Regions from separate parts of the Lactiplantibacillus kimchii genome, predicted to be linked through region 2. Evidence: predicted binding sites of a transcription regulator. Region 2 holds the regulator's gene; the other holds the start of a gene.

Region 1 (16,604 bases), 880 kb from region 2:
CCTTGAATGGCGGCCCGTTTTTTAGCTCGTTCTTCTTCAGCCCGTTCATATAGCTTGGCCCGTAACATGTTCATCGCCGTCTGTCGATTTTGTAACTGCGAACGCTGGGCCTGACTAGCGACTACAATTCCAGTTGGTAAGTGGGTAATCCGAACAGCTGATGACGTTTTATTAACATGCTGCCCACCAGCACCACTCGCGCGATAAACATCGACTTTTAAATCATCCGTCCGAATATCGACATCAACACTATCATCTAATTCTGGCATCACATCAACACTGGCAAATGAGGTATGCCGCCGGCCAGCGGCATCAAATGGTGAGATTCGAACTAGCCGATGAACCCCTTTTTCAGAACGCAAATAGCCATAAGCATTATGACCGCTAATGAGTAACGTCACACTCTTAATGCCAGCCTCATCACCAGCCTGATAATCAACCGTTTCAACGGTGAAATGATGACTCCCAGCCCAACGTGTATACATCCGCAACAACATGGCACCCCAGTCTTGCGATTCAGTTCCCCCAGCACCTGGGTGAATTTCCAAAATAGCATTATTCCGGTCGTAAGGCCCATCTAGTAGTAGATTCAACCGATATTGCTGTAAATCATGCTGGGCTTTTTCAAAATCAGTTTCGAATTCGGCTTGCATCTCAGCATCTGGTTCTTCATTCAGTAACTCATAAGCTACAGCTAAATCGCCAACTTCATCAGCTAACTGCTGATAGGCATCGAACTTTCCTTTTAAGGCATTGTTCTCATCAATAACCGTCTGTGCAGTTGCCTGATTATCCCAGAATCCTGGTTCAGCCATGCGCGCTTCATTTTCATGGATGCTTTCATTCAAAGCATCTAAGTCAAAGTGACCCCCTAAAGTCGCCGACAGCACTCTGCATTTCTTCAATTAAATGTTTATATTCACTTAACTCCACAAAGAACCCTTCTCTCAACTTATTTTTAAGTTATTTTTTTGCAAAAAACGTAGTTGGACCAACCCCAACTACGCCTTTAACTTGCCTATTTAATTAACGTTGGATATTTTGCCGAATTTCAGACTTCATGAAGAGCCGGGTAGTATCGTAATCGATATCTGCAACCATCTCTTCAAACATTCGGTAACCATCCCGTTGATATTCAACTAACGGATTCAATTGCCCATAGCCACGTAACCCAATTGATTGTCGAAGTTGATCCATCGCATCAATATGATCAGTCCAATGGGCATCAACTACCCGTAAGATAACCACTTTTTCAAATTCTAGCATTTGACCAGCATCGTAAAGTTGCTTCGTCTTATCAGCATAAATCACATCAACGCGTTGCATTAAGTAATCTTCAATTTCAGCTTGCGTCTTATTTTCTAAATCTGCAACACTGATTGAATCTTCTTTAACCATCGCCGCTTGTGCAAAATCAACAATAGCCGCTAAATCCCAGTCTTTTTGATCCCCTTGTGTGTGCAATTGCACCGTCCGTTCAATGGTTCGTTTGACCATTGGCATAATAACTGGTTTAAGGGACGTTTCTTCCATGATAACTTGTTGACGTTCACCGTAGATAACCTCACGTTGTGCCCGCATAACATCATCATATTGCAACACATTTTTCCGTGAATCATAGTTATTTCCTTCGACCCGCTTTTGCGCCGATTCGACTTGTCGCGTAATCATCCGTGATTGGATCACTGCATCATCATCTTCAACATTCATTCGTTGCAAGAAGTTCTTAATCCGTTCTGAACCGAACCGCAACATCAAATCGTCTTCCAATGATAAATAAAATTGTGACATACCAGGATCACCTTGACGCCCTGAACGACCACGTAACTGATTATCAATCCGTCGAGATTCATGGCGTTCGGTCCCAATAACCGCTAGTCCACCAAGTTCTTTAACACCTGGTCCTAACTTAATATCAGTTCCCCGACCAGCCATGTTGGTGGCAATGGTTACGGCACCACGTTGACCAGCATTGGCAACAATATCAGCTTCTCGTGCATGGTTCTTCGCATTTAAAACCACGTGAGGAACGCCCGCATCGTCTAAACGTTGTGACAAATATTCAGACGTTTCAACCGCGACCGTCCCAATTAACATTGGTTGCCCTTTTTCATAAAGCGCCGTGATTTCTTTAACAACCGCATTGAACTTACTCCGTAACGTTGGATAGAGTAAATCTGAACGATCATCACGAACCATTGGTCGGTTAGTTGGAATACTAATAACTTCCATGTTATAAATTTCGCGGAATTCTTCTTGTTCTGTTTTGGCGGTCCCAGTCATCCCAGAAAGCTTTTTATACATCCGGAACAAGTTTTGGTACGTGATGTTAGCCATCGTTTTAGTTTCTTCTTGGATTTCAACATGTTCTTTGGCTTCAATCGCTTGATGTAAGCCATCCGAGAACCGGCGCCCATCCATAATCCGACCCGTAAAGGAGTCAACAATCATCGCTTGACCATCTTGAATCACGTAATCTTTATCTTTTAACATGATATAGTTGGCACGTAAGGCTTCATCTAAGTAGTGATTTAACGCCGTATTATCCGTATCATACAGGTTTTTTAAGCCGAAATACTTCTCAGCCTTACGAATCCCATCATCCAATAAAGCAACTGTCTTAGATTCCAAATCAACTTTATAATCAGTTTCCTTGGTTAAGGTCTTGGCAAACCGATCGGCCCGCTTATACATCCCAGTGGTGCCTTCAGACTGTCCTGAAATAATTAAAGGCGTCCGGGCTTCATCAATTAAAATTGAATCAACTTCATCAATGATCGCAAAATTCAATGGTCGTTGAACCATGTCTTCACGATAAACCACCATGTTATCACGTAAATAATCAAACCCAATTTCACCATTGGTTGAATAAGTGATGTCTGAATTATAAGCAGCACGCTTTTCTTCCGGCGATTTGTCAGCACCATTAATGCCCACACTCATGCCTAACCAATTGTAAAGTTCACCCATTTCAGTGGCATCACGGGCTGACAAGTATTCATTAACCGTGACCACATGCACACCGTCGCCAGAAATTGCATTCAAATAAACCGGCATGGTAGCCGTTAAGGTCTTCCCTTCACCAGTCTTCATTTCGGCAATATCACCTTGATGTAACACAATACCACCTAAGATTTGTACGTGGAACGGATATAACCCAAGCACTCGCTTAGCGCCTTCACGGGCGGTAGCGAATGCTTCCGGGAGTAAATCATCAAGTGATTCACCCTCCTTGTATCGTTCACGAAATTCCGGTGTTTTAGCTTGTAAGTCAGTATCACTTAACTTGGCATATTCGTCAGCGTAAGTTTCGACTTGATTCGCTATTTTGTCAAGACGCCGAATGACGCGCTTGTCGCTTTCAACCCAGCGTTTTAAAATGTTGGCCATTTCCGTATCCTCTCCAAATAATAATTCTTAATTACTGTTACTTTAGTCTATTTTCAAAATAAAATACCATCTGTCATTTTACCATTTTTTGAGGTCAATGAAAACCACACGCTGTCAATGAAACCGATACCGACCGTTTTATTTGTAAAATAAAAGAACTGGTCAGCGACCAGTTCTTGATTTACGTCTTGATATTATTGATCGTCGCCGGTTTCAATCAAACCATAGCGGCCGTCATTACGCCGATAAACGATGTTAATGCCGTCAGTTTCTGCGTCTTCATAGATAAAGAAATCATGACCTAACATGTCCATTTGTAAAATGGCTTCTTCATTATCCATTGGTTTCAAAGAAACCCGTTTCGTACGCACAACATCCAACTTATCGTCCTGATCATTATTAGCAGCTGCAACGGTTTCGTCAGTCGCTGCAAAATCAATCGCTTTGAAGCCCTTTTCGCGGGACTTCCGGTTGACCTTGGTCTTATACTTGCGAATTTGGCGTTCCAACTTGTCGGTTACCAAATCAACGCTCGCATACATATCAGGAGAAGTTTCTTCTGCCCGGAGAACTAAATAGGGAAGTGGAATGGTTACTTCAACTTTAGCAGTTTTGTCCGGATGAATTTTTAGATTCACGTGGGCAATTGAGTCAACGTTATTGTCAAAGAATCTTTGTAATTTACCCACCCGTTTTTGAACATAGTCACGAATAGCTTGTGTCACTTCGATATTTTCACCGCGAATATTAAAATTAAGCATAGATCTTCTCTCCCTTCACACACATTACTGTGTACCCAAAGTAATCAAAGGACCACTCTTCTATTACTTTGCTTGATTTCATTATAATAGAAAGCGCTATAATAAACAATCTAAATGCGCCTTTCATTATAATTATCGTGATAAAGTTAACCCAATCACCTGTTTAGCGCCACTTTCTAACAACAAATCGGCTGCATGCCGAATGGTACGTCCAGTCGTATACACATCATCGACAATTACGATGGTCTGGCCCTGAAGCTTAGGTGTCGTCGGACTTAAGACAAATGGTTGCGGTGTTGCTAAACGGTCCTCCCGAGTTTTTGCCGATTGTGCAATCGTTTTTGCGACCGCCGCCGTCTGTAACCAGCTCTGATTTTCCCCATTAGCTAGCCAGCCGGTCACTTGATTAAAGCCGCGTGTTAACATCGTCGCCGGTGTCACCGGAATCGTCACCATAAGCGTTGGTCGCAACTGAGCTAACCGCGCCTGTAACACTGCGGCAAAGACTTGCCGTAACCGAAAATCACCTTTAAATTTATATTGCTTAAAGTATGCTTGCATTGCAGAATTATATTCAAATAACGCCTGATTATAAAAATCAGGCTGATTCCAGCGTTGACAGTCACGACATGGCGTCCGCGTTGCCTGGGCGCGGCCACAACTTAGACAAGCACTAGTGGCCATTATCGGCTGAAATTGTTGCCAACATGCCACACAAACAACCGGTTGGACTAGTGGTCGCCAACTTAATAGCCAGGGCAAAGTTAAGTTAGGGTGTAACGGCCGTTGACACAGTAGACAGTTCATTTAGTAGGCGCCGCCCTTTCCGATTAACTTGTTTAATTTGGCGTTGGGCTTGTTTGACCGGTCGTGCATAGCTGCTACAAATAAAACGCACTAAGCCAGTCGGCCGCTCTTTTGACCGACCGACACGCCCCGCAATCTGAACTAACGCTGCCGTTGAAAAAATCGTATCATCGGCGCCTAACACAATCACATCAATACCAGGAAACGTCACTCCACGTTCCAAAATCGTCGTCGTAATTAAATATTGTACCGTCGCCGAACGCATCTGCTGAACTTTCGCCAACCGGTCAGGATCAGTAGAATGCACCGTTAAACCGGTCAACTCCGGAATATTTTGTTGCACGGCCGCTTGGACTAATGCCAATTGACTGACTCGCGGCACAAACAATAAAAATCGACGCTGCGTCTGCGCATATTCCTGTAACCAGCGTCGTAATACCGTTGGTAACTGGCCGTGTTGAATTTGGCGCCACCAATTTGGTCGTAAGGTGACCTTAATGACCGGTAATAAATGCTGATGAAACCGTAGTGGCAAATAACTGATACTTAACTGATGTTGCCGGACTTGACGTAGCAACGCTTGACTAGGGGTGGCCGTCAGATATAATAAAGCTCCTGTTGATTTTAAAGCTTGGGTCACGGCATAGGTCAACCGGGGATTAGCAGCAAAAGGAAACGCATCTACCTCATCAATAATTAACACATCAAAAGCCGCTCGAAATCGCAATAATTGATGCGTGGTACAAACGGTCAATTGACAATACCGATAAGGCTCGGTTTGACGACCATGTAGTAAAGCAATATCCAAGCTAGCAAAGGCCGCTTGTAACCGCGGATATAGTTCCAAACAAACATCAACCCGTGGTGAAGCCACTGCAACGCGCAGGCCTTGCGCTAATGCCCAAGCCAGCCCTGGAAACAACATTTCAGTCTTGCCGGCCCCCGTAACTGCCCAAAGTAAATGACGTTGGTGTGTTGCAAACTTAGCCTGAATAGTTGCCGCACAAGCAGTTTGTTGCGGAGTTAACGTCCCCGTCCAAGTTAATTTAGGCCGATTAGGAAAGTCATTGGGTTCCGGAATGTGATACAGTGAAGTTAAGGTGCTAATCCGGCCTAGATTTAAACACTGGTAACAATAATAGTGTTGATTAGGTAACTGAGCCCATGCACGCTTTAATCGACTATGACAACGTTGACACTGGACTAAGCTAGCCGTCACTTGCATACTCATTAAACGTTGCGTATTAACTGGTAAGTCACTAGCCTGAGCGACCGTTAAATTAAGCTGACGACCATATAACTCATTCGCTTGCATTGCTTCATCCCCCTTACTAGTCAATTACGCGTTCACAATTAACTTACTTTAAAGGAGCTGATTTATTTTGACCGTGCCATATTACACGATTGCTCATGATTTTATTTTTGAACAAACGATTAAAAAATCACGTTTTATTGTTCATCTTTATCGGCTAACGGATGAAACCATGGTTCAAGCTAAGCTAGCCACTGTGCGCGCTGAAAATCCCAAAGCCAACCACCATTGCTTTGCCTATCTGCTCGGCGCCGATGACCATATTCAACGCATGAGTGATGATGGTGAACCAGTTGGGACGGCTGGAGTCCCAATTTTAGAAGCTTTGAAGCTAAATCAGGTCCATGATGTTTTAGCTATTGTCACCCGTTACTTTGGTGGTATTAAATTGGGCGCTGGTGGCCTAATTCGAGCCTACAATGGGACTCCTGCACAAGCCATTCAACAGGTTGGCAAAGTACAACGAATTTTACAAACTAAGTTAATCATTAAAATTGGCTACCATCAGCTAGATCGCCTTAATCATTATCTCAGTCAACAACAGTTAGTTACGCTCACGACAGATTACGGCGTTGGCATTAGCTTGACCATTGCCGTTGACACTGCTCAGTTAGCGACGACACAGGCGGCCCTCACTAACTTATTAAGTGGCCAAGTCACTTTGACGACGCAAGGTGAACAATTTAACGAAGTTCCCGTTAAAATGACCTAAGCCGACCAACATTTCCCACACGCCAGCGCTCAACCTTTTATTCTCTCGACATACAAAAAGACTGTAAAACCAAATTGGTTTTACAGTCTTTTTAGTTTGCTTAAACGCTACGCAACGGTTATTTCAAAGTCGTAATTTTACCAGAAACACCACGGTCAACCTTCATTGAAGTCAATGGAATATAACCTAATTTTTTAACTAGACTACCTTGAACATCCTTTGAGGTCATATAAGTTAAGAAAGTCTTCAATTCACCAGTTGGTTGTCCCTTAGTATACATATGTTCATACGCCCAAATCTTCCACTTGTTATTGGCAACGTTCGCTTCAGTTGGTTTAACGTTATCAATTGATAATGCTTCAACATCCGTCTTAACATATGAAAAGGCTAAATAACTAATTGCCCCTGGCGTGGTCGAAACAATTTTTTGAACGGTCCCATTCGAATCTTGTTCTTGGCTAGTCGCAACTTTAGCGTTATCTAGACCCCATTTTTCGAAAGTTGCCCGCGTCCCACTACCTTGAGCCCGGTTAACCACGGTAATTTTTTCGTCCTTACCACCAAGATCTTTCCAATTGGTCACTTTACCTTGGAAGATTTGGACAAGTTGGGCCTTGGAAACATTAGTCACACCAGCATCTTTATTGACAACTGGTGCCATCCCAACGACGGCAACTTTATGATCAACTAAGCCTTTAGCATCTAATCCCTTTTGTTCTTGTGCGAATAAATCAGAGTTACCGATATTGACTGAGCCCTTAGCGACTTGACTCAAACCAGCTCCAGAGCCACCGCCTTGCACATTAATCGTCACATTAGAATGTGCATTCTGGAATGTTTGTCCAGCCTGTTCAACTAATGGTTGCAACGCGGTTGAACCAGTCGCCACAATCTTAGTAGTCTTAGCTTTACTGCTACTACTGGTAGCCTTAGTGCTAGTTGCAGAACTACTCCCACAACCAGCTAATAAGATGGTCATTGTTACGGCTAGTGCCCCTAATGTCACTGCTTTTTTCATAATCGAAACTCCCCTTTTTAATTTTGACTGTCATAATTAAAGCAATCAATGCGGCTAAATCAAAATAGCAAGTCTGGGTAGGAAGTGCTAAATGTGATACGAGCATGATCACCGTTTGATTTGAACAGTTCATTGATTGCTAATGGAACAGTTTTAATACTACTGTTCCTTTGTAAATTAAGAATAGCGATTATGTAAATCCCTTGTATTGTTTTCGTAAAGGCTATTTAAGTAAACTTAGTGCCTGCTAAAAAAATAAACAGATTGGCTCACCATTACTGGTCAACCAATCTGTAACAAATCAAGCCTTTAATTTAATGATTACTCTTAGACGTAAAGCGTGCCACTGTTCGTTTGATCCAATTGAGTAAGGGCTGCCGATGATCCCCGGCCAGACCAATCGCTTCAACAAACAGTTCCAGTCCCAACAATAACCCAATCGTTAGTAAAACCGATCCGCCAATTGACGAAATCGGGTAAAGCAACGAAATAAACGAAAAGATCAAGGCAATCCCATAAATCACCATGACGGTTTGCCGATGAGTTAATCCTAATTGCATTAACCGATGGTGGAGATGATGCTTATCGGCCTGCGAGATTGGCTTTTTGTTTAAAATCCGGCGAATCATCGCATAAACTGTATCCGTAATGGGGACCCCTAAAATCATTACTGGAATCCCAACTGAAATCAACGTGACATTTTTTAGACCAAATAGTGAGAACACAGCCGTCATAAAGCCGATGAACAACGATCCTGTATCCCCTAAATAAATGCGGGCTGGGAAAAAATTGTAAGGTAAAAAGCCCAGCATTGCCGCCACTAATGTAAAAATCAATAGGGAAACAAACGTGTTGGCGTTTAAGAAAAAGAAACCAATCACCCCAGTAGTACTCAAAGCAATAATTGAAACCCCGGTTGCTAACCCATCCAAGCCATCAATTAAATTAATCGCATTCGTAATGGCTAAAATCCACAATAGCGTAATTGGCAAACTCATCCAATGAAAGTGAATTAAACCAATAAACGGGAACGTAAACGTTGTCATCTTAATGCCACCAATGAAGTAAACTTCTAAGGCCGCTAGCGTAATTCCTAACATCTTTTGACGCGGCTTTAATTCAAAAATATCATCAATAATCCCAGTTGCTAAAATAATCACTTCGCCACCCAATAATGCAAAAAACAAGCGACTTGGAAATTGATGCATTAAATAGAGCATGGTGGTCCCAATGGTATAAGCAATAAAAATGGCAAGCCCACCCATCGTTGGCATTGAAATTTTATTGACTCGGCGACTATTAGGTTTATCGACTGCCCCAATTTTAAACGCAAGTTTTCGCACAAACGGCGTTAAGATGGCCGAGATCATCATTGTCGCCATTAAACAGACTAAGATTTCAAATTTAATCATTTGCGCGCAACCCCTCTCTCATGACTTACTGATAATTATACAAATCTCTGTCGACCTTGACAACTTGATTCAATGAAACTTAGGAAAGGCAACACATTTCATTCACAATTTAGCCAAAAAACGACGCGGTAAATGGTCAAGCCATCACCGCGTCGTTAGCTAATTACTCTTTTAAGTGATAATTATACGTTGAAACAATAATATTTTCACGCGCGTTCAAAACTGCCCGTAACCGTAAACTCGTTTGGTTATGCAAAATATTCTGCCAAGGCTTTTTCGGTACAAATTGTGGGACCAAAACCGTGGTTGAAAAATTACGTTCGGCCGCCCGCTTTGCAATAACATCGCAAAAACGTAAGGTCGGTGTTGCAATGGATCGATAAGATGAATGAATATCCACAAATCGAACATCTGGAAAAGTCGACTTGAACTCAGCCGCCGTCTTATGTTCTTTTTCCGGATTTTCATCAAACGACACGTGCATGGCAATCACATAATCACCAATTGAACGAGCGTAATTGACAGCCGCAGCAGTCACTCGTGTCACATTTGAAACTAAAACAATCACGGTTGCACCATCGTAATCATGCAACTCCGCTTTTTCTTTGGCAATCACCCGTAACTGTGCAGCAACGCGATTATAATGCACATGAATCCGATAAAACATATACAGTAACAGTGGCATCACAATTAAGTAAGGCCAGACGTTGCCAAAATGTAAGGCAAACAAAAAGACAACTAATACTAAGGAAATTAAGGCACCTAACAAGTTAACTGCCGCCTTTATCCACCACCATTGACCTCGTTCTCGTAGCCAGTGAATAATCATGCCAGATTGTGATAAGGTGAATGGCACAAAGACCCCGACCGCATATAGCGGAATCAGTAAGGTTGTTTTGCCATGGAAAATAAAAATCAACGCAATCGCGCCAACCGCTAAGGAGATAATCCCATTGGAATACCCTAATCGATCACCACGATCCATATAGGCATGTGGCAAAAACTTATCTTTGGCTAAATTGTAAGCTAGTACCGGAAAAGCTGAAAAACCAGTATTTGCCGCAACTGCTAAAATCAATGCCGTTGCTAATTGTAACAAATAGTAGAACAAACCATGTCCAAATACTGCAGCGCCAATTTGTGATAAGACCGTATTACCGGCCTGTGGTTTAATACCCAAGAAATAACTTAAGTAAGTAATCCCACCAAAGAAAACGGCCAAAATAATCGCCATAATGGCTAAAGTATTCGCAGCGTTACGCCGTTTTGGTCGTTTGAAGTTAGGCACCGCATTACTAATGGCTTCCACCCCAGTTAACGATGATGACCCCGATGAAAAGGCACGGAAGAACAGCACTAAGGTCATGCCTTGCACGGGTGCCCCCATTGCTGCTGACGCATGATAATCCAAGTTACCACTAGCGATATTCATAATTCCCCACATAATCATCCCAACAATCATAATAATAAAGAAGTACACGGGAAAAGTTAAGAAGGCGGCAGATTCACGCATTCCACGTAAATTTAAAGCCATAATAGCTATGACAATTAACACTGAAATCAAAACTTGGTAATGCACTAACGCTGGTACCGCCGACGTAATGGCTTCGGTCCCTGAAGTTACCGAAACTGCCACGGTCAACATATAATCAACCAGCAACGAACCTCCAGCAACTAACCCCGCCGGTCGCCCCCAGTTCGTACTTGCAACCACATAAGCCCCACCACCAGATGGATAGGCTTTGATGATTTGGCGATAAGACATCGTAATAGCAAATAACAAAATTAAAACTAAAGCTGCCACATATAATTGATACATCAAAGCTGCCGCTGACAAAGTAATCAAGACGGTCGTAATCTGTTCAGTACCATAAGCCACTGATGAAAGCGCGTCTGAGGACAGCAGCGCCAGTGCCTTGAACTTAGTGAGTGCTTGCCCACCCTCATCCATGGTTTTTAACGGTTTACCAATTAGCAACCGTTTTAAATAACGCCACATGCTAATAACTCCTTTATCCAAAAAATAATTATTTTCAAGTAAGTGATAAGTCAAATTAGATTCTACTACTTTAAATTAGTAAATACTACACGTTTCGTCCATCACATTATTTTTTTTGCCGTTACTCACAGAACTCACAGCCAGTGAGTGACGCCCCCAGCCGATTCCAGTCGTCAGCATGCTTGACGACTAAAAAAACACCCACTCGATTGAGTAGGTGTTTTGAACAACAAACTTACATCATACCGCCCATGCCTGGGTTTGGTGCTGCAGGTGCTGCGGGTGCTTCTGGAGCTGGTTTTTCAGCAACAACGGCTTCAGTCGTTAATAATAACGCTGAAACTGAAGCAGCATTTTGTAATGCTGAACGAGAAACCTTGGTTGGATCCACGATTCCGGCAGCAATCATGTCGCCCCATTCGTTGGTTGCAGCATTGAACCCAACGCCTGGTTTTTGTTCCTTAAGCTTTTCAACGATAACTGAGCCTTCTAAACCAGCATTTTCAGCAATTTGCCGTACTGGTTCTTCAAGTGCACGCTTAACAATGTTAATCCCAGTTTGAATATCGCCGGTTTCTTTCAAAGCATCAACCGCTTTGATAACGTTAACGAAGACAGTCCCACCACCAGGTACGAAGCCTTCTTCAACAGCCGCACGGGTCGCATTCAAGGCATCTTCAATCCGGTACTTACGTTCTTTTAATTCAGTTTCAGTTGCGGCCCCAACACGGACAACGGCAACCCCGCCAGCTAATTTAGCTAAACGTTCTTGTAATTTTTCTTTGTCGAAATCAGAAGTGGTTTCAGCAATTTGGTTACGGATAAATTCAACTCGTTCGCTGATGGCATCTTTATCGCCAGCACCTTCAACGATAGTCGTGTTATCTTTGGTAACTGTTACTTTGTTAGCTTGACCTAATTGATCGATAGTAGCATCTTTCAATTCAAGGCCCAAGTCATCAGTGATGACAGTCCCACCAGTTAATACCGCGATATCTTGTAATTGTTCCTTACGACGATCGCCAAAGCCAGGTGCTTTAACCGCAACAACGTTGAAAGTCCCACGCATTTTGTTTAATACCAAAGTTGGTAAAGCTTCGCCAGAAATGTCATCGGCAATAATTAACAATGGCTTGCCTTGTTCAACAATTGATTGTAGTAATGGCAAAACATCTTGGATGTTAGAAATCTTCTTATCGGTAATTAAAATGTAAGGATTGTCTAAATCAGCTTCCATTTTATCGTTATCGGTAACCATGTATTGTGATAGGTAACCACGATCAAATTGCATTCCTTCAACCACGTCCAAGCTAGTATCAACACCACGTGATTCTTCAATAGTGATAACGCCATCATGACCAACTTTTTCCATCGCTTCCGCAATCAACTTACCCGTTTCTTGGCTAGCTGATGAAACGGCTGCGATTTGAGCGATATCTTCTTGCGTCTTAACTTCATGGGCCATTGAATGCATGGCGTCAACGGCAGTCTTCGTTGCGGCTTCAATCCCGCGCCGAATCCCAACTGGGTTAGCCCCAGCAGTAACGTTCTTCATGCCTTCGTTGACGATTGATTGCGTCAATACCGTTGCAGTAGTAGTCCCATCACCGGCAATATCGTTAGTTTTTGAAGCGACTTCAGAAACTAACTTAGCACCCATATTTTCAAAATGATCTTCAAGTTCAATTGCCTTAGCAATCGTCACCCCATCATTAGTGATGGTTGGTGAGCCGTATGATTCTTCCAATACAACATTACGACCCTTAGGACCTAAAGTTGATTTAACGGTGTTAGCTAATTGGTCAACACCTTTGAGCATTGCTGAACGTGCGTCTTCAGAGAATTTTAATTCTTTAGCCATTATTTGTATTCACCTCATAAATAAATTTTGTTTTAATTACTATCAGTTAAATGGATTAGTCTTCAACCGCGACAATATCTTTTTCGTGTAAGACTAGATAAGCTGACCCTTCGTACTTAACTTCAGTACCTGCGTACTTGTCAAACAATACTTGATCGCCGACTTTCACGCTAGGTGCAACCTTTGAACCGTTATCTAAAATCCGGCCATCAGATACAGCAACAACCTTACCACTTTGTGGCTTTTCCTTAGCATTGTTGGCAATAACAATACCACCAATCGTTTGTTCTTCTTCTGCTTGTTGTTGTAAGATGACACGATCACCTAATGGTTTTAACACGTGAATCCCTCCATTTATTCTTTTTTAGCACTCACAAACATCAAGTGCTAATCACAAAGATAACTATATCATTTTAATTCAAGAATGCAAGTTATTTGTCAATAATTAGTCAAAGAAAGTCAAATCGATTATAATGAACTTACTTAAGTCAAATCTGACTCGAAATTTTATTATTAAAGGACGTGAGCTAATGGCTAATCGCCGCCAATCGCTGACAGTTTTAATCGTCTATTTTATCATCTATGCCCTACCTACTTTATTAGCCCAAGGATTCCATCAACTTGGATCTTGGATTTTCTTAATTCAAACTTTAGATTACTTACTTGGCGCTATCATTTTAGGATGGCTCGCTTGGCGAACTAAAACGCCAAATGCCGTCGAACAGCACCCTAAAAATTGGGTCAGTACGGTTTTATGGGGAATTATCGGCGTTGTCTTAGTGCTTGTCGGTCAAGTCGTTATTTTACGCTTGACGCAACTACTCGGCCAGTCAACGGCCTCGGCCAATACCAATACGTTACTCACAATTGGTCAGAAATACCCCTTCTTCTTACTGGCAGTGCTCGTTGGAGCGCCAATTATGGAAGAAATCGTCTTTCGTAAAGTTATTTTCGGTAACCTAACGACCGTTACTGGAACAGTCGGTGCTGCGGTTATTTCTAGTTTGTTATTTAGTTTTGCTCATGCGGACGGTCATTTAATTTTATATGCCTTTATCGGCCTCCTCTTTTGTTGGCTATACCGGCATACTGGTCGTATTCAGACATCGATGATTGCCCATATTTTAATGAACGTTGTCGCAGTTTTACCCTTATTTTTAACTTAAAATAACTAAAAGACGCAACCATTTTTTTGGTTGCGTCTTTTGCTAGCTAATATTATTCAGCTGATTTATCGCCAAGTTGTTCCCCATAATGTTCAATAAAATAAATTAAGGTTTGCAATTCATTCGTTAAATCAACATTTTGAACCCGAATCGTCTCGGGAACTGAAATGCGTAATGGGGTAAAGTTCATAATTCCTTTAACGTTAGCATCAACCAGTTCATCTGTAACGTCTTGAACGACTGAAGTTGGCACCGTTAAAATGGCAATTTCAATTTGTTGTTCAATTAATTGTTTCTTTAATTCCGCCATCGGATAAACGGGAACGCCGCTTTGGACCGTATTGGCAATTGATTCGTTGACATCAAAAGCTGCTGAAATACGGACATTACTATTTTTATGAAAATTAAAATTAAGTAACGCATGGCCCAAATTACCGACCCCAATCAAGGCGACGTTAGTTAACGTGTCTTGATTTAAAATTTTCTTGAAAAATGCCAAGAGCTTTTCAACGTCATAGCCATACCCGCGTTTGCCTAATGCCCCAAAATATGAAAAATCTCGTCGAATCGTAGCTGAATCAACTTTAACTGCTTCTGACAGCTCCGTTGACGAAACCCGTTTCTTGTCAGCATCTAATAAAATGTTCAAATACCGATAGTATATCGGTAACCGCTTGGCCGTTGCCCGTGGAATTTTTGTTTCTGCCATTTGACGACCCTCCTTATCAAAAGTTTGTGAATTTGCTGACACTATTCTAGCATAATAGGCCACTTTGTGAAATAATATTTACTTATTCTTCCCTTTCACTAGGGCTAACAACGACAATATGCTACAATTATTTGACGAATCCACCTCGAAAGGAGTTTAAAAAAACGTGATTTTACTACAAGTACAGCAAGTCATGCGGCGTTTTGGCGCTGATGTCTTGTTCGATAACGTACAATTAGATATTCAGGACCATGCGCGTGTCGCCTTAGTTGGTCGCAACGGGGCTGGTAAATCAACTTTATTAAAAATGATTGCCGGTGAAACCGTCCCTGACGAAGGTCAAATTTCAATGCGTAAAGGCTTAACTATCGGCTATTTGGCTCAAGATCAAGGTTTAAATAGCGCCCATACAATTTGGGAAGAAATGAGCAGTGTCTTCGCTGAATTACATCAACTAGAAGCTCAAATGCACCGCTTAGAAGCCCAATTAAGTGATCCTGAAGTTATTGCGGATGACCCGACTTATCAACAAACTTTAAAGACTTATGACCAAGTTCAAACTGAATTTCAACAAAAAAATGGTTACGGTTACCAGGCCGAAATCCGGGGTGTCTTACATGGTTTCCAGTTCAATGCTGATGTTTATGATAAATCCGTTACCGAACTTTCCGGGGGCCAAAAGACCCAGTTGGCGCTTGCCAAACTACTATTGGAAAAACGGGATTTGCTCATTCTGGATGAACCAACCAACCATTTGGACGTTGAAACGCTCACTTGGCTCGAAAGTTATCTTCAATCTTACACGGGCGCCTTGCTGATTGTGAGTCACGACCGTTACTTCTTAGATCGGGTCGTCAACGAAGTCTACGATCTATCCCATCATGAAATGGTGCATTATACTGGCAATTATGATCAATATGTCCAACAAAAAGCGGCCCGTATTCAAGCAGAATGGAAACATTATGAGAAGCAACAGACCGAAATCAACAAATTAGAAGACTTTGTTAATCGGAATATTGTGCGGGCTTCAACTACCAAGCGCGCCCAATCACGGCGAAAACAACTCGAAAAAATGACGCGTTTGGACCGTCCCGAAGGTGATGAAAAGACCGCCCACTTTGGTTTTCATGCAGCCAAACAAAGTGGCAACATTGTCTTAACCGTCAAAGATGCAGCGGTGGGCTATCAAGATCAAATCTTGTCAGCACCGGACACATTAAACATCAAAAAACATGAAGCCATCGCCATCGTGGGACCCAATGGAATTGGTAAATCAACCTTGCTGAAAAGTATTCTGGGTCAAATTCCATTTATCAAGGGGCAAGCGGTCTTCGGGACCAATGTCGTTACCGGTTATTACGATCAGGAACAAAAGAATTTGCATGCTAAAAAAACCGTCCTTAGTGAACTTTGGGACGAACATGCGACCACTCCTGAAAAAGATATTCGGACCATTT
Region 2 (16,604 bases):
TTTTTCAGTCGGATGCGCCGCATTCGTAACCGTATCACCTACTCGCGTATCTTGAATATCTTTGATGCTGGCCGTAATATAACCAACATCACCCGCCATTAGAAAATCACGCGCAATTGGTTTAGGTGAATTGACCCCTACTTCGGTTACTTCATATTCACTACCACTGTTCATAAGCCGAATCTTATCGCCAGGGCGAACGACCCCTTCATGAACCCGAATACTTAAAACAACCCCACGATAATCATCATAGACGGAATCAAAGACTAATGCTTTTAAGGGCGCTTCAATGTCGCCAGTTGGCGCTGGAATCTTATGCACAACTTGTTCTAGCAATTCTTCAATCCCAATGCCAGCTTTAGCAGAAGCCAAGACCGCATCATCAGCCTCAATTCCGATATCATCCTCAATTTCTTGACGAACTTTTTCCGGTTCGGCTGATGGCAAATCAATTTTATTAATTACTGGAACGATTTCTAAGTCATCATCAATCGCTAGATACACGTTCGCCAAGGTCTGGGCTTCAACCCCTTGCGCAGCATCAACGACCAAGACAGCCCCTTCACACGCCGCTAAGCTCCGTGATACTTCATACGTGAAGTCCACGTGACCGGGGGTATCAATTAAATGAAAAATATAAGTTTCGCCATTTTTGGCAGTATAATGTAATTCCACGGCGTTCAACTTAATGGTAATCCCACGTTCACGTTCCAAATCCATTGAGTCGAGCACTTGATCTTGCATCTCACGCTTAGAAATCGTATCCGTTAATTCGAGAATTCGATCGGCCAACGTTGATTTACCATGATCAATATGGGCGACGATTGAAAAATTACGGATATGTTTTTGTCGATCCTGCATTGTCGCTTTATCCATGTATGTTCCTACTTTCTTACTAATTCCTAGTCTTAGCAATTATACCAACTAACCTCAACAAGCACAATTGTTCCGGCCATTCTAACCCGTTAGCCGCCAAAAAAGATCTAATCGCTTGGATTAGATCTTTTTGGTCACACTATTGTTGTTCAAAAGCACTAATAGCGTTCGGATTTAATTGTTGCCACTGCTTTGTGTAGAAAGCATCATTGATCTGATAACTTGGAGTGGTTGTCGTTGATTTGCTTAAGAATGGATCTAACTTCTGATCCACTGCTAACCAGCCGCGCCAACCCAAGTGAATGGTATCAGTCATGAAGTAATTTTCTTGACCATCTTTTGATAAGTCAATAATGTTATTAAATCCTTGACTGGTCAATTGGTAACGAATCTTTTTATCAAAAGCTGTCATCATTTTCATCGATAACCCCGTATAGTTCGCCCATTTTTGATTAATCGGCGGAATAATAAAGGCAACGTCAGTATGATTTTTAGCAAATTGATTCAAGACCAATTGAAAATCCGCAAATTCTGGTGACTTCGTATAATCTAAAGTCGTTTGACTACCTTTAAGGCGTTTGTAATGTCGCTTTAACTGCGTCTGCCAAAAGGTATTACTGATTTCTAAATTATTTGAAGTGGTGGCTTGCTGACCAAGCTTACCAGCCAATGCATCTAGGTTCGTATAATTATAAGTCGCCGGTAATTGTTTTTCCTGCGTCGCAACTTTATTCAAGTTTTTACCAGAAACACCAAATTTAGAGAAGAATTCATCTTCGCTACCCAAAACGCGCGCTTTATAATTAATGTAAGCCCGTTGTGCACTAGTTGGCTCTAAGCCTGCCGCTACCCGAGCCAATGCGCCCGATAAGACGCGGTCCGAAGAACCTGACGGCATTTGCAATAACCGCTTAGCCGCATAACGATCCATGGCAGTATTTTGTTCCGTCTGTAACCAATCGGTCGTTTGTAAAGGTGAGTAATAATACCCAAAAGCATCCTTTCGCGTTCCTTTTGGGACAAACCATTGTGGCGAAATTACAAAGACAGCTTTCTTATTAGTTAACTGCTTTTTTACCGATTGCATCACGAAGTATTGGGTCAACGACTGTGTCCCCCGCGCCCCCAGTAAAAATGGCCGATAATTACGCTGGTACTTGTCTGCCAATACAGATGGATGCATCGGATCAAATCGTGACCATTCTGAAGAACCGAAGAACGGCACATAGCCATCATCTAGCGCTTGTCGTTTAACTAAGCGACCCTTCAAAATGTTTGGTGATAATGAAACAGCCGCTTTTTTTTCGGTCGTTTTAGACACATGATTTAATCCGAATGAAAATGGTGAAAGCAGAACGGCCAATAATAAGATTGCTGCCAAAATAATTGGCCCAAAAATCTTAAAAAGGCGTTTTGGAACACTCATTGCATGCTCTCGACCTTAGCAACGATTTTTTCGGGGGTATCCCATTCACTACGTTCAAATTCAGAAACTGGGACTTCAATACCCAATTGACTTTGTAATTCCAATAATAACTGAACTGAGCCCATTGAATCTAAAATGCCTTCATCAAATAAGTTCGTGTCCATGTGTCCAGAAACATCTTCACCCGTTAAATCTTGTAAAATTGATAATACTGTTGATTTTGTGTCATCCATTGTTATTACGCCCCTAATATTAATTTATTTTTTTAATGCCGTGGAACAAAGAACAAAGTGTTTAAAAAGCCTGAGAACAATAAGAAACTTAAACAAACAACGTTAAACGTTAAGAAAATTGCGAAGCCTTCCGTAAACTTATTATGTGGAATTTGTTCGCGGTGCTTTTTCTTAAAACGCAACCAAGCATCATTGGCAACCATCGCCAAGCCATGGAATAACCCATATGCAATGTAGTACCACGTCTCACCATGCCAGAACCCCATGATTAACATGTTGATCACGTAGCAGACATTAGCCGTCGTAATTCGGCTCTTAAAGACTTTATGTTTCATGAAGAAGAAGACCATCCGCATATAGATAAAGTCACGGAACCAAAATGACAGCGTCATATGCCAACGATTCCAAAAATCTTTAATATTCTTTGACCGGAACGGTTGGTTAAAGTTCATTGGGGTTTCGACCCCCATTAAATAACTCACCCCAACCGCAAACAAACTGTATCCGGCAAAGTCAAAGAATAGATCCATACTGTACACGTACATGTAACCCAGTAAGGCCCATGAAATACCATGTGCTTGTAAGGCCGCATGCCCCACCGTTGGTAACATTAACGTGCCAAAAATATAAGCCAGTAAAAACTTATACAAGAATCCCAAGAAAATGTAACGGACCCCTTTTTCCACTAAATCTAAATACTTCACGCGCGTTGGCACACTATCATAATCTTTAACAAAGCGACGATAACGGTCAATCGGTCCTGAAGAAATTGTTGGGAAAAATAGTAAAAACTGTCCGAATAAGATCGGATGGAACTCTTTAATCGTCCCATCTCGAGTTTCCATAATGGTTTGGACCACTTTGAAGGTCAAATAGGAAATACCTAAAAACCCAATAATGGAACTAGCGCCCTTTGAAACGGCCGGCGTGATTTTTACCACAGCCAACGGAATAATCGCTAAAATGACGCTAACCACAAATATCCAGCCTTTATTCGACGAATCGGCGCGTTGCCGGTACCGCGAATACAACCAAACTAGACAGATCTGGTAAACCAAGTAAATTACCAATGCAATCCCAGTGTGCCACTTCACGCCACCAAAAGTCAGCAATAAGAATACAAAGGAAATAATTGATTCGTAAATATGCGAGCGGTGACCATAAAGTAACCCAATCATCAATGGTAATAACGCAACGAAAAGTAAGATGAAATAGGTGGGATTACCATATGGATCAAACGTAAAGGACATCATTCGGGGTTAACCTCTTTAATGATCGACTTAACATCAATTTTACCGTTCGGCGTAAGTGGCAAGCTGGTTTGATAAACAAACCGTTGCGGAATCATGTATTCCATCATCATTCCTTGTAAGTCTTTCTTAATAGCAGTCGTTAGGGCAAAGTCACTGGCAAAATCATTAGCCTTAGGCACAACATACGCGATCATCTGTGTGACTTTGTGGTCCTTATTATACTTAGGCACTGCGACTGCTTGCTTAATATGCTGTTGTTGGCCGAGAAAATGATCGACCTCTTCTAGTTCGATACGGTAGCCATTCATTTTAATCTGAAAGTCTACCCGACCACAGTAACGGAATAAACCATCCGCATCCATCGTCCCAATATCACCAGTATGATAGGCACGTTGTCCAGCTAAGGTGAAAAAGGCCTTCGCCGTTTTGGCCGGATTATTCAAATAGCCTTTAGACACACTAGGTCCGGCAATCACTAATTCACCTTCAACCCCAGCAGCAACCGGTTGATTCGCCTCATCAACGACCAGCATTTGTGTATCAGCTTTTGCATAACCAATTGGCAAGCGCGGATACTTTTCAAGCGCCGCAGTCGTAATTTCAATCTGCGTCACTGCCACACAAGTTTCCGTCGGACCATACGTATTAAAAATCCGGGCTGCAGGAAAACGCGCTTTGAGCGTTGCGGCCGTCTTATGTGTCAGTTCCTCACCACAAAACAGAAAATGCGTTAGGTTAGGTAAATGACTGGCATCAAATTTAGGTTCTAACAAGCAAATATCCATAAATGAGGGCGTTGAAACCCAAACATTAATCGGTAAGGTTGGTAAAACCGCAAACAGTTGTTTGAAGTCATCCGTCACCGCTTTCGGTAAGGCATACAGGGTTCCCCCGCTAGCCAAGGTTGGATACACATCCATAACCGATAAATCAAATGAATACGGTGGTTGTGACAACGCCTTAGGTTGCTCAGGTAAGCCAAAATCATCACCTAACATCCAATTGACATAGCTCAATAGATTGGTGTGACTAATTTCAACCCCTTTAGGCTGCCCCGTTGTCCCTGACGTAAAGATGATGTAATAATCCTCATCACCACTGACCGCATGCTGCGGCTGGTACTGCACGGGCGTTGCAAAAATTGCCTTTAATTGATCTGGAATGATAACAGGTGTCGTCCCCACACCAGTCGGCAAATCGGCAACCGCAATTACTGCCGCGGGCTTGGCAATCGCATTAATCATCGTTAAACGTTCATTTGGTGAATGCGTATCAATCGGAATGTAGGCGCGTCCCGCTTTAACCACCCCTAAGAAAGTGGCAATCATTTCAAAAGTTTGCCCACCGAAAACAATAATTGGTGCCTTTGGTGTTAAAGCTAGTGTCTCGAGGTGAGCTGCTAACGCATCTGAATAAGCTTTTAATTCAGCGTACGTGTGCGTCACGCCCTGGACATCATAAACCACTTTTTCAGGTTGCGTCCGTGCATAATCATCAATGGTACTGATTATATTTTTGATCATTAGTAATCTCCCCCAAAAACAAATTAATCCGTTCTCAATTAGAATTCATTGTAGATAAACTTGGCCTGATTAATACCGCTATACCCGTACAAATAAACCAGGGCAAGCATGACAGCAAAATAGAATACTGTAAGCACAATGAATTGAACAACTGGACGTTGGAACCAGAGTTTCAATTTTGCGAACATGCCTTCACCTCCTCAAAATAAGTCAATCAACCGGTCACTTCAAATTACCGCTCATCATTTCCTGATAGATTTTATTCATCGCTGTTAATAATGTATCGGTCGATCGATAATAGTTGGATAATAACACGACGCCGTTTTTGCCATCTTTAGATAAGCGGATGCCAGATTCATAGCCATAACCAACCCCGTGTGACCGTAATGCAGTTGGTTGATCATTATAAACGCCGCCGCCGTATGTTCCTGTGGCGGTACGCTTATGCAAAATTGCCACGTTCTTAGGCGTTAACAATTTGCCATCCACAATCGCTCGTTCCGTTTTGAATAAATCGCCGGCACTCATATAAACTTGACCGGTTCCAAGTTCATTTGCCATTTGCGCGGTCGTTTCAGGGGCTTCGGTCGCATAAGTAGGCGTCGTTTGCCCCGTCACTGCTTGATAACCAGTCGTTGCACCTTTGCCTTGACCATTAATCACGAAACCAGTTTGGTGCAAATCTAGCTTTTTAATAATCTGTTGGTTGAAAAATGTCTTATAAGATTGCCCCGTAATTTGACGGATAATCCCCGCTAATAATAGAAAGTTTACGGAAGAATAGTTGAAGGTCCCTAATTTTTCCGGGGTAAATGTTAAGTGTTTAACGGCGTAATCAACGACTTGTTGTTCAGTTAAAGGATCGGTTGCCCCATCTTTCAATCGAAAACCGGTGGTCATATCCAATAATTGCCGGATGGTCGTTGTGCCACCTTTAATGGTTGGATAATATTTATTGACCGGATCGCTTAGCTTCAACTTACCAGCTTGAACTAACCGCATAATACCCACGGCAGTGATTGATTTTTGAATCGACAATATTTGATATTTTGACGTCGGTCCATTCAATGTTTGCTGCGCCTTATTAGCGTAACCAAAACCCTTTTGATAAATCACCTGGTTATTTTTAACAACTAAGGCGGTCCCCACGAACTGACTTGTCTTCAAAATTTCTGTAATCTGTGCATTAGAGCTTTTAGTCTTTGAAAACGTCGCGGCTTTAATCTTTTTTGCAAGTGCCCGTTGCTTTTGCGCTGTTCGGCGTGCTTGTCTCTTTTTGGCAGCAATTTTTTGCTGCTGCACTTGTTCAACCCGTTTGGTATGGTAATGATAAGCACCAAAACCGCCACCAATCACACCAATTCCCAATATAATCAATAAACCTAGTTTTAATCGTTTCAAAGTTATTAACTTCCCCATCCGTTAATTTATGATGAACCCTAGCCAACGATTACACTTAGCCTTAATCCTGATTCATCAAGTTCAATAGTACTAGTTTAACAGGCTAGCTGAATTGAACCCATTTTGCACTTGAAAAGGATAAAAACTTGCCTGTCCGTCTAATCAAAGGTCAGTTTTGTAACGGTTTTGTAACATTACCGTCAGTTTTAGCGGCAACCCTTTGAAAAGTGGCCATTGATTCACCTCCTTGATTAATTCTAGCACCCTTAAATCAGGCACCTGTAATATATCGAAACCGTTTATTGAAAAATCAGGTGCCAGGAAGGTTAGTTAATAAACAAGCGTCTTTGCTTTACGCCACAACTCATTTTTTGGGTTCTCTGTCAACTGTTGTTGGTAATCTTTTTATTGGTGCTTAGCCGCGCAACGGCTAAGCACCTTTTTTTAATGCGAACATTAAATGTATACGCAATCTGAAATTATTGAAATTTCCAAAACCATAGGCGGTATGTTTTAAAACTTTGATTTTGTTATTTGTCCCTTCCAAAGGACCATTTGAATATTGATATCTAAGTGCGTTCTCAATCGACTCTTGGCTATCTCGTAGTTTCAAAAAATGTTTCTCCATTTCCTCTGGAAATTGATTACTAGCAGCCAGAACCTGTCTTAAACGGGGTAAATCTCGATATTTGACGGCGCTTCTGAGTGTATGCAAGGCGTCATAGGCTCGTTTTAAATCTGGATCAAATTCCAGCATCTCTTCAACAATTTGATTTTGGGTATGGCGTCCGGCAATAAAGGAATAGTGCCTATAGTTCTTGATATCAAGTTTCTCGTTAGGTTTTAAGAGTAGTTTCCAATATCTCTTTAGTGCTTTATATTTAATATTTGATTTAGCAAATTGTTTCATGACGCGAATACGAGTTTGATTAAAGCCTACCACCGCCGATTTCACGATGTGAAACCGGTCAGTAACGATTATGGCCTCTGGAAATACTGACACTAGCTCAGGGTACGTATAATTCATATCCGTTACAATAACTTTGACACCCATTCGGGCTGCTTTCGTATAACGGTTAAAGTATTTTTCAAGACTAGCAAGTGTTCTCGATTCTAAGATATCTATAAATTGATGAGTTTCTCCATCCATAAAGACGAAACTCATCGAACCGTTGGCATCTTTGGTTGACTTGATTTCATCCATGCAAATGACACTTGGCAACCAATCATAATGGGTCAACAAATCACGTTCGTAGGTCTTTAACATTGAGACAACTGTACTACTTGAAATATTCAATTCGTGAGCAATGTGTGTCATGGTCACCGGTTCACTTAGCTTCTCTAAGCAAGCGATGCGAACATTATTAGAGATTGTATGATTCCGTTGCGTTAGCGTAGTTGCTGCTAAAAAATAGCTGTTGCACACTTTACACTTAAAGTTCCGTTTCTTTAGATGCAGTAAAACGTCTCGCTCACTGCTCCTAAGTAGCTTAACTTTTACTTGCCGCCAGCCATAACGAATGATACTTTTTCTGTTGAGCACGCCGCACTTTGGACACGCTTTTGGACGATAGTCCAAAACTGCTTGAACCTCGATTGGTCCTTTTTCTTGAATGTTATTGATAATAGTTACTTTTTTGATGTTTTGGTCTTTAATTCCCAATAAAAATTTAGTATCCTTATTCATAGGGGTATAGTCGCTTCTTTCTCTTGAAATGTGGTAGTGGATAGATATATAAGTCTGCCGACTATATCTCTTTTTCTGCACTTTTTTAATATACTACAAATAAAATACATACAAAAATATCCGCTGCCAGTAATCAAGTTTTCACTTAATTACCAACAACAGATATTTTAGAACCATTTTTTGACACAAAAAAAGTTGAACGCTTGCCCCGAAGACAAGCATTCAACTTGGTTTTTAATCATTTAAGCTACACGCCACGTAATTTATCAAATAGTGAACTTTTGCCATTACCGGCAACCGTTTTACCACTAGCCTTGGCAAACGTCTTTAAGGCTTCTTTTTGACCCTTATTGAGTTTGGTTGGCGTTTGAATCATAATCGTAACCCGTTCATCACCAGTCCCGTTACCACGTAAGCGTGGTGCACCCTTGCCACGTAAACGGAACGTGGTGCCAGTCTGCGTACCAGCAGGGATCTTCATCTTAACATCCCCGTGGACCGTCTTAACTTGCACTTCGTCACCTAACGCCGCTTGGACGAAATCAATTGGCAACTTAAAGTAAATCGTAGCGCCATCCCGTTCGAACTCATCGCTGGGTTCAACTCGGAAGATAATAAACAAATCACCATAAGGACCACCGTTAACCCCGGATTCCCCTTGATTTTGTAACCGCATCTGTTGGCCTTCTTCAACCCCAGCTGGTACCGTTACTTTAATAGAATGACTTTGTTCAGTATGACCTGCGCCACCACAAGTTGCACATTTATCTTTGATTTCTTTACCAGTTCCATGACAAACATCACAAACTTGTTGACTCATCATGCGGCCAAGTGGCGTATTCGTTTGCACTTGAATATAGCCACTCCCTTGACACTTCGAACAGGTCACTGGTGATGTCCCAGGCTTAGCCCCAGAACCACCACAAGTTTCACATTGTTCTTCACGATTATAGGTAATATTAGTTTGTTTCCCAAAAATGGCATCTTCAAACTTCAACGTCATTTCATATTGTAAGTCACGACCTTGTTGTGGTGCAGTCGGGTTTGGCCGCCGACTACCGCCACCGGCATTGCCACCGAAGAATGAACTAAAGATATCTTCGAAACCGCCGCCACCGCCGCCGAAGCCACCGTAACTTTGACCGTTGAAGCCACCAGCGCCACCAAAACCGCCTTGTTGACCGCCTGTTGAGCCATATTGATCATACTGGGTCCGTTTTTGTGGATCACCTAATGTCTCATAAGCCTCATTGACAGCCTTAAACTTGTCCTCAGCGCCCGCTTCATGATTTAAATCAGGATGATACTTTTTTGAAAGCTTTCGATAAGCTTTCTTAATTTCGTCCTGACTTGCATCTTTCGCAACACCCAGAACCTTATATAAATCTTGTTCTGCCATTGTAACCTCCTAATGATCCTTGATAAAGTCCCATTAATATTAGCATATCTGACACAAAAAGCCAAAGCCGCGCGGCCTTGGCTTTTTGTTGCAACCGGTAATGGTTACTTCTTATCCTTATCTTTATCTAAGTCTTCGAAGTCACCGTCAACAGTGTTATCATCACCGTTTTCCTTGCTTTGATCAGCGGTATCAGCAGCACCGTTATCATCGCCTTGGGCTTGTTGCGTTTGTTGATATAACTTGACTGATAAGTCTTGAACAATCTTGTTCAATTCGTCCTTCTTAGTCTTCATTTCATCAACATTATTGTCATCTTGGGCTTTCTTCAAAGCATCACGCGCATCTTGAGCTTGTTTAACTTCATCGTCAGAAACTTTGCCCTTGAGTTCTTTGAGCGTCTTGTCAGTCGTAAAGATTAATTGATCAACTTCGTTCTTCAAATCAACTTCTTCTTTACGCTTCTTGTCAGCATCTTCGTTTTCTTTGGCTTCCTTGACCATTTGATCAATTTCTTCGTCTGAAAGACCCGATGAACTCTTGATGGTAATCTTTTGTTCCTTATTAGTTCCCATATCCTTAGCGGAAACATTAACGATCCCGTTCTTATCAATATCGAACTTAACTTCGATTTGAGGCACGCCACGTGGGGCTGCAGGGATATCAGTCAATTGGAACCGACCTAAGGTTTTATTATCAGCAGCCATTGGCCGTTCACCTTGCAAGACATGAATGTCAACAGCCGGTTGATTATCAGCAGCCGTTGAGAAGACTTGTGACTTGCTAGTTGGAATGGTGGTATTCCGTTCAATTAATTGTGTGAAGACCCCACCCATGGTTTCAATTCCAAGTGACAATGGCGTAACGTCAAGTAAGACCACGTCTTTAACATCACCGGTAATGACCCCACCTTGAACAGCGGCACCTAAAGCAACCGCTTCGTCAGGGTTAATTGAATGGTTTGATTCTTTGCCCGTCCACTTTTCAACGGCATCTTGAACAGCTGGAATCCGAGTTGAACCACCGTTTAAGATCACAACGTCCAAATCAGAAGCTGTCAAGTTAGCGTCTTTCAAAGCATTTTCAACTGGGATGCGCGTCTTTTCAACTAAGTCAGCAGTCAATTCGTTGAACTTAGCCCGTGTTAAGGTTTGTTCCAAATGTAAGGGACCACTAGCACCGGCTGAGATAAATGGTAAACTGATTTGAGCTTCAGAAACACCAGAAAGGTCCTTCTTAGCCTTTTCAGCAGCATCCTTTAACCGTTGTAAGGCCATCTTGTCTTGAGCTAAATCAACGCCGTTATCAGCCTTGAAACTAGCTACTAACCAATCAATGATCTTTTGGTCAAAGTCATCCCCACCAAGTTGGGTATCCCCATTGGTTGATAAGACTTCAAACACACCATCGCCTAATTCCAAGATGGAAACATCAAAGGTCCCACCACCAAGGTCATAAACTAAGATTTTTTCATCTTTATCAGTTTTGTCTAAGCCGTAAGCTAAAGCCGCTGCAGTTGGTTCATTGATAATCCGTTCGATATCTAAACCAGCAATTTTACCAGCATCTTTAGTTGCTTGTCGTTGTGCATCATTAAAGTAGGCAGGTACCGTTACAACCGCTTTTTCAACGGTGTCGCCTAAGTAATCTTCAGCAAAACCTTTAATGTATTGTAAAATCATTGCTGAAATTTGTTGTGGTGTATAATCTTTACCTTCAACGTTTACTTTGTACCCAGCTTCACCCATGTGACGCTTGATTGAAGCAACCGTGTTAGGGTTAGTGATTGCTTGCCGCTTGGCAACTTCACCAACTTGAGTTTCGCCATCTTTAAATGCAACAACTGATGGGACCGTCCGGCCGCCTTCAGGTGTTGTGATAATTTTTGGTTCGCTACCTTCAAGAACTGCGACTGCAGAGTTCGTTGTCCCAAGGTCGATACCGATAATTTTATTACTTGCCATAAATTAACAAACCTCTTTTAAATAGTTTTTTATTTTAATATTATTGCGCCACAACAACCATCGCTGGTCGTAAGGTGCGGTCTTTAAACATGTACCCTTTTTGCAACACTTTAACCACCGTTTCAGCTGGTTGGTCATCCGTTGCAGGTACCGTTTGAACAGCTTGATGAATAGTCGGATCAAACGTTGCCCCATCAGCTGAGACTTCAGTAACGTTATTTTTCTTCAAGGCTTCTTGTAAATGACCATAAACCATTTCGACACCCTTCTTCAACTGTTGTGCAGTCTCATCCGTAGCGTCCGTGGCTAAAGCCCGTTCCAAGTTATCAAGCACTGGTAACACATCTTTAGCTAAGGTTTGACCATCATACTTAATAATCGATGCTTGTTCTTTCTTAAACCGATTTTGCATGTTCACAATTTCAGCTTGCGTCCGTAATAATTGGTCATCCTTTTGATCTAATTCTTGCTGCAAAGCTGCGAGTTTCGCATCTTTAGGATCAACTGGTGCGGTCGCCGTATCGGTTTGTGCATTTGTTTGATCATCAGTTGGTGCGGTTTGATCAGCTGCGGACTTTGCCGTTTGGCTAGCCGTCTGCTCATCAGCTTGCTCGCTAGTAGTTGGTTTTTTTGCCAATGATTTCATCTCCCTGTCCGTCACTCATCAAAGTACCGGTAATATTCTAACAGTTTGCGGGCCAGTTCACGCTGGAACGCGCCCATTAAGCCAATCATCCGTGAGTATGGCATGGCGGTCGGTCCTAGCAAGGCAATCATGCCTTGCCCGTGCCGATCAACATCATACGTTGCGGTAATTAAACTATAGTCTTTCAGCAAATCATTGGTAATTTCGTTACCAATTCGTACTTGAATATGCTGACCAGGCGACCCAATCACATTTGCGAGACTGTCGGTCTGATCAAGCAACGAGTACAATGACTGCATTTCCTTAGGATTCTGCATGGTCGTATAATTAAATAAATTTAACTTGCCACCCACATAAAATCGTTCAGAAGCTGCCTTGGACAATACACTGCCAAAGATATCCAAGAACCCGTTGGGATTTTGCAAGTACTGCGATAATTTCAACGGAATTTCTTGCTGTAGCTTTGACAAGACGTCTTGTAACGGCAGGCCAATCAATTGGTCATAAATGAAACGAACAACTGGTTCCAGCTCATCGCCAGTTAAGTCATTCGGAATTGTAAACGTTTGGTTCTCGACATCACCGTTATTCGTCACTAAGATAGCCATCACCTGATGATTACCTAGTGGGACTAACCGGAAGCCACTTAACCGACTGTTCTTTAATTCCGGTCGCAGTGTAAACGTCGTATAACTTGTCAATTGTGACAAAATATCCGCCGATTGTGCGACAATCTCATCAATTTTATGAAATTCACCACCCAATGAATGTTGGATGACCTTCAAATCGTTGCCGTCAACTTTTTCAGGCTTCAAGATATGATCAACATAATAACGATAGCCTTTAATTGACGGAATCCGACCAGAAGATAGATGCGTTTTGACGATTAGACCTAAATCTTCAAGTTGGGCCATTTCATTACGAATGGTGGCCGAGCTAACCTTCATGGGCAGCTCTTGGACTAAAGATTTAGACCCGACTGGGTTACCGCCTTCGGTATAGTCACGGACAATAGCCTTCAAAATTAGGCTTTGTCGTTCAGTTAACGTGATCATCACCTCTTTTTAGCACTTAACTTAATAGAGTGCTAACACAGTTACTAATATAACAACCTCTTAGGTTAAAGTCAAGGAAAGACAAAGTTTTTTAGCAAAATAATTGTTCGACTGCTAATTTAGCCTAACCGATCACTGAGACCGCAAAAAACCTCAGACCACGGTCCAAGGTTAATGGCAATAATTTGAATTTAGCGTTCGGCACGATTGATAGCCGCATCAATCACTTGATTATCGAACGGTTCTTGTAGATAAGCCGGATTATCAATTGGCAAATGCACCTTGAAGTCTGCAAAACGTTGAATTTTAACCGTTGCTTGGTCGATTTCAAACCCCAAGACGTGCCCGCCCAACTGATGGTCGTGACTTAAGAAGTGCAAGTGAAATCCACCGACTGTTGCACCTTGAAAAAGTTGGGGGGCAAAGTAGCCAATAATCGTACCATCGACAGCTTGCCCTTCAAATTCTGGTTGCTGAGCCGTAGCCGCTACCAATGGCTGATAAGGTGGCTGCTGCCGTGGTGCGACCCGCGTCTTGATGTGTTTAAAACGACCATCCACTCGGACCGCTGCAAAAACATTCATTAATTGATAGTCCTTTAATAGCTGCTTTTCAAACGCTGCTTGTGTTAGCGCGGCAACGGGGCTACTCTTCACTGGCTTTTCAAAATGAACGGAAGCAAATGGCAACGTTTCGGTCGCCGCAATCTCACGAATCTGGCCGTCTTCGCGGGCTTGATAAGCAGTGCCATTTAAAATAATGACCTCCCCATCTAGCCCATCTAAAGTCCCAATTCCAGTATCACCATGTTTTAACAATTCGCCAGCAGTAATCGTCCCTGTATATAACCCTGGCACCAATAAGCCTAACGTCCCATGTTGAAAAATCGTATCTGTTGCTACCATTTGCTAGTCCTCCTCATCGTTCGCTTTTGCTGTACTCGCCGACCATAATCGCGGTTTGGCCTGGAACGGGTGGGCCATATAATAGGCCCGGGTCGCTTGTTCATCACTTTTTAGTTGTGTGACTAAATCGGCCGCTGCTGCAAACTTTACTTCACCACGCATCCGATGACCCCAGCGAATCACTAAAGTTTGACCATAAATATCACCCGTAAAATCTAATAAATAGATTTCAACGGTAATCGGTCGATCTTGACCAAAAGTAACATTACGCCCAACTGAAGCCATGCCTTGCACCCACTTTGAGCCAACTTGAACCATCGTGGCATAAATACCAATTCCAGGTACTCGGGTATTGGTATTATGCGCAACATTTGCCGTTGGAAAGCCTAACGTTCGCCCACGAGCTTCACCGTGGACAACCACCCCCGTCGTTTCATATTGATAACCTAATAGCTCATTAGCCTCATCAATTTGGCCTAAGTCTAGTGCCGTTCGAATCCGAGTTGAACTAATTTTAGCTTGTGCATCAAGTTTTTTAGGCACCTCAATAATGTCAAAACGGCCCTGCGCATACGTCCCTAAAAGCGGCATATTTGCAATCGTTGCGGGTCCATAAGTATAGTCAAAACCAGCAACCACCGTCTGCGCATGCAAGCCGACAATTAATTGATCGACAAAGACTTGGGGCGGTAAAGCGCCAACGATTGCATCAAAATGTAAAACGTACAATAAATCAACGTCTAATTCGGTCATCAAAGCGGCCTTTTGCTCGATAGTCGTCAAATAGCGGACTTGTTGTGGGTCTGTTTTTTGAAAAACAACGGAGGGATGTTGATCAAACGTCATCACTGCCAGTCGGGCACCTTGAGCTCGGGCTACTTTTCGTGCCGTTGCCACCACTTGCTGATGGCCCCGATGTACGCCGTCAAAAAAACCGAGTGCCAAAACAACTGGCCCAGCCGGAATTTGACTAGTGACATCAGGATAAGTTAAGTTAATCACCTGCATGTCAAAAAAACTCCTTAATTTACCGAAAACATTTTAAATGGTTTATAACGTTGTTCGGCTTCACGATAACCATATAAACATTTTAGACTGCCTTGATAGGTCAATGCAACCAACGTGTCTGCATTAGGCGCTTTTTGTTGGCCTTCGTCAGCCGTTAAAAAGGCCCCGTTTCGGACACGTTCCCATTGCGCAGCCGTAAGCGCCACTTGGGGATACTGGGTTAAAGCTTGATCGATCGGGGCTAATAAATCGTCAGCGGTCCCAGCTTCAACTTGAGCCGCAATTTCTTCAAAGGTAACCGTTTGATCCAAGGTAAAGCCGCCGCTCTTTAAGCGCGTTAAATCACTCATCACAGCGGGGACGCCTAGCTTTTTACCAACATCAACCGCCAAAGTTCGGACATAAGTCCCCTTGCTACAAGCCACCGTGAAGTAAACCGTCTGTGTTTGCGTGGCATCATCATAAGTTGCAGCTTGACGTTGTTTGAAGCTAGCGATTTCAATCTGCCGTTCTGGCCGTGCGACTGTCTCTCCATGCCGTGCATAGTCATATAATCGCCGACCATTCACTTTCACCGCTGAAAACATTGGTGGAATTTGGGTAATGGTACCCGTCATTTGGGCTAAAGCCGCATCAATTTCGGTCGCCGTAAACGGCTTGGTAATTGGCGTTCTTGCAACTTCTTCACCATCTAAATCTTCCGTTGTTGTCGCAAACCCAAAGGTAATACTCCCTTGATATTCTTTGCCAGAAGCGACTAAGAACTGCACAACTTTGGTCGCATTACCGATACAAATTGGCAACACACCATCGACACTCGGATCGAGGGTGCCAGAATGGCCCACTTTTCTAGTTTGATATAATCTACGAATTTTGGCAACGCAGTCAAAACTAGTTAGACCGCGGGGTTTATATAATGGTAAAATTCCATTTGGCATTATTTTTGCTCCTTAAAATTAACTCTGTTCAGTATACCACACCACTTGGCCGCCAAAAAAGCGTCGCCAATCCAAATGGATTGGGCGACGCTTTTTAAGGTTAACGTCTTGCTTAATCTTGACGTTTCAAGTTGTTAATCAACTGATCAATGTGACTCCCATATTGGACGGAATGATCCCGCTCAAAAGTAAGTTCAGGCGTCTTATAAATACTGAGACGTGATCCTAATTCACTCCGAATCAAGCCCTTCGCTTTTTCAAGCCCGGCAGCCGTCTTCGCATCATCTGAT

Evidence for each region. Region 2 encodes HrcA, which represses chaperone genes, less so after heat shock. Its sites were predicted from a motif close to TTAGCACTCNNNNNNNNNGAGTGCTAA; they were not measured.
Region 1: a site for HrcA is predicted at 13,637-13,663, ahead of groES (co-chaperone GroES). Genes of this name have one in related genera too.

The regions. Positions count from the first base shown of each region.
Region 1 covers NZ_CP027194.1:2,148,490-2,165,093, reverse strand. The annotation lists one part of gene prfB (peptide chain release factor 2) at 1-860, opposite strand, end outside; one part of gene prfB (peptide chain release factor 2) at 862-933, opposite strand; gene secA (preprotein translocase subunit SecA) at 1,027-3,390, opposite strand; gene hpf (ribosome hibernation-promoting factor, HPF/YfiA family) at 3,585-4,151, opposite strand; gene C5Z26_RS10485 (ComFC family protein) at 4,284-4,958, opposite strand; gene C5Z26_RS10480 (ATP-dependent helicase ComFA) at 4,921-6,273, opposite strand; gene C5Z26_RS10475 (YigZ family protein) at 6,341-6,982, shown strand; gene C5Z26_RS10470 (phosphate ABC transporter substrate-binding protein) at 7,101-8,000, opposite strand; gene C5Z26_RS10465 (glycosyltransferase family 4 protein) at 8,315-9,412, opposite strand; gene C5Z26_RS10460 (APC family permease) at 9,576-11,411, opposite strand; gene groL (chaperonin GroEL) at 11,647-13,272, opposite strand; gene groES (co-chaperone GroES) at 13,328-13,612, opposite strand; gene C5Z26_RS10445 (CPBP family intramembrane glutamic endopeptidase) at 13,803-14,438, shown strand; gene C5Z26_RS10440 (redox-sensing transcriptional repressor Rex) at 14,491-15,147, opposite strand; gene C5Z26_RS10435 (ABC-F family ATP-binding cassette domain-containing protein) at 15,314-16,604, shown strand, end outside.
Region 2 covers NZ_CP027194.1:575,163-591,766, forward strand. The annotation lists gene lepA (translation elongation factor 4) at 1-876, opposite strand, end outside; gene dltD (D-alanyl-lipoteichoic acid biosynthesis protein DltD) at 1,016-2,302, opposite strand; gene dltC (D-alanine--poly(phosphoribitol) ligase subunit DltC) at 2,299-2,535, opposite strand; gene dltB (D-alanyl-lipoteichoic acid biosynthesis protein DltB) at 2,568-3,785, opposite strand; gene dltA (D-alanine--poly(phosphoribitol) ligase subunit DltA) at 3,785-5,311, opposite strand; gene C5Z26_RS02920 (teichoic acid D-Ala incorporation-associated protein DltX) at 5,350-5,499, opposite strand; gene C5Z26_RS02925 (serine hydrolase domain-containing protein) at 5,534-6,712, opposite strand; gene C5Z26_RS02930 (ISL3 family transposase) at 7,143-8,399, opposite strand; gene dnaJ (molecular chaperone DnaJ) at 8,647-9,798, opposite strand; gene dnaK (molecular chaperone DnaK) at 9,903-11,762, opposite strand; gene grpE (nucleotide exchange factor GrpE) at 11,803-12,399, opposite strand; gene hrcA (heat-inducible transcriptional repressor HrcA) at 12,420-13,463, opposite strand; gene budA (acetolactate decarboxylase) at 13,655-14,368, opposite strand; gene ribF (riboflavin biosynthesis protein RibF) at 14,372-15,376, opposite strand; gene truB (tRNA pseudouridine(55) synthase TruB) at 15,391-16,314, opposite strand; gene rbfA (30S ribosome-binding factor RbfA) at 16,427-16,604, opposite strand, start outside.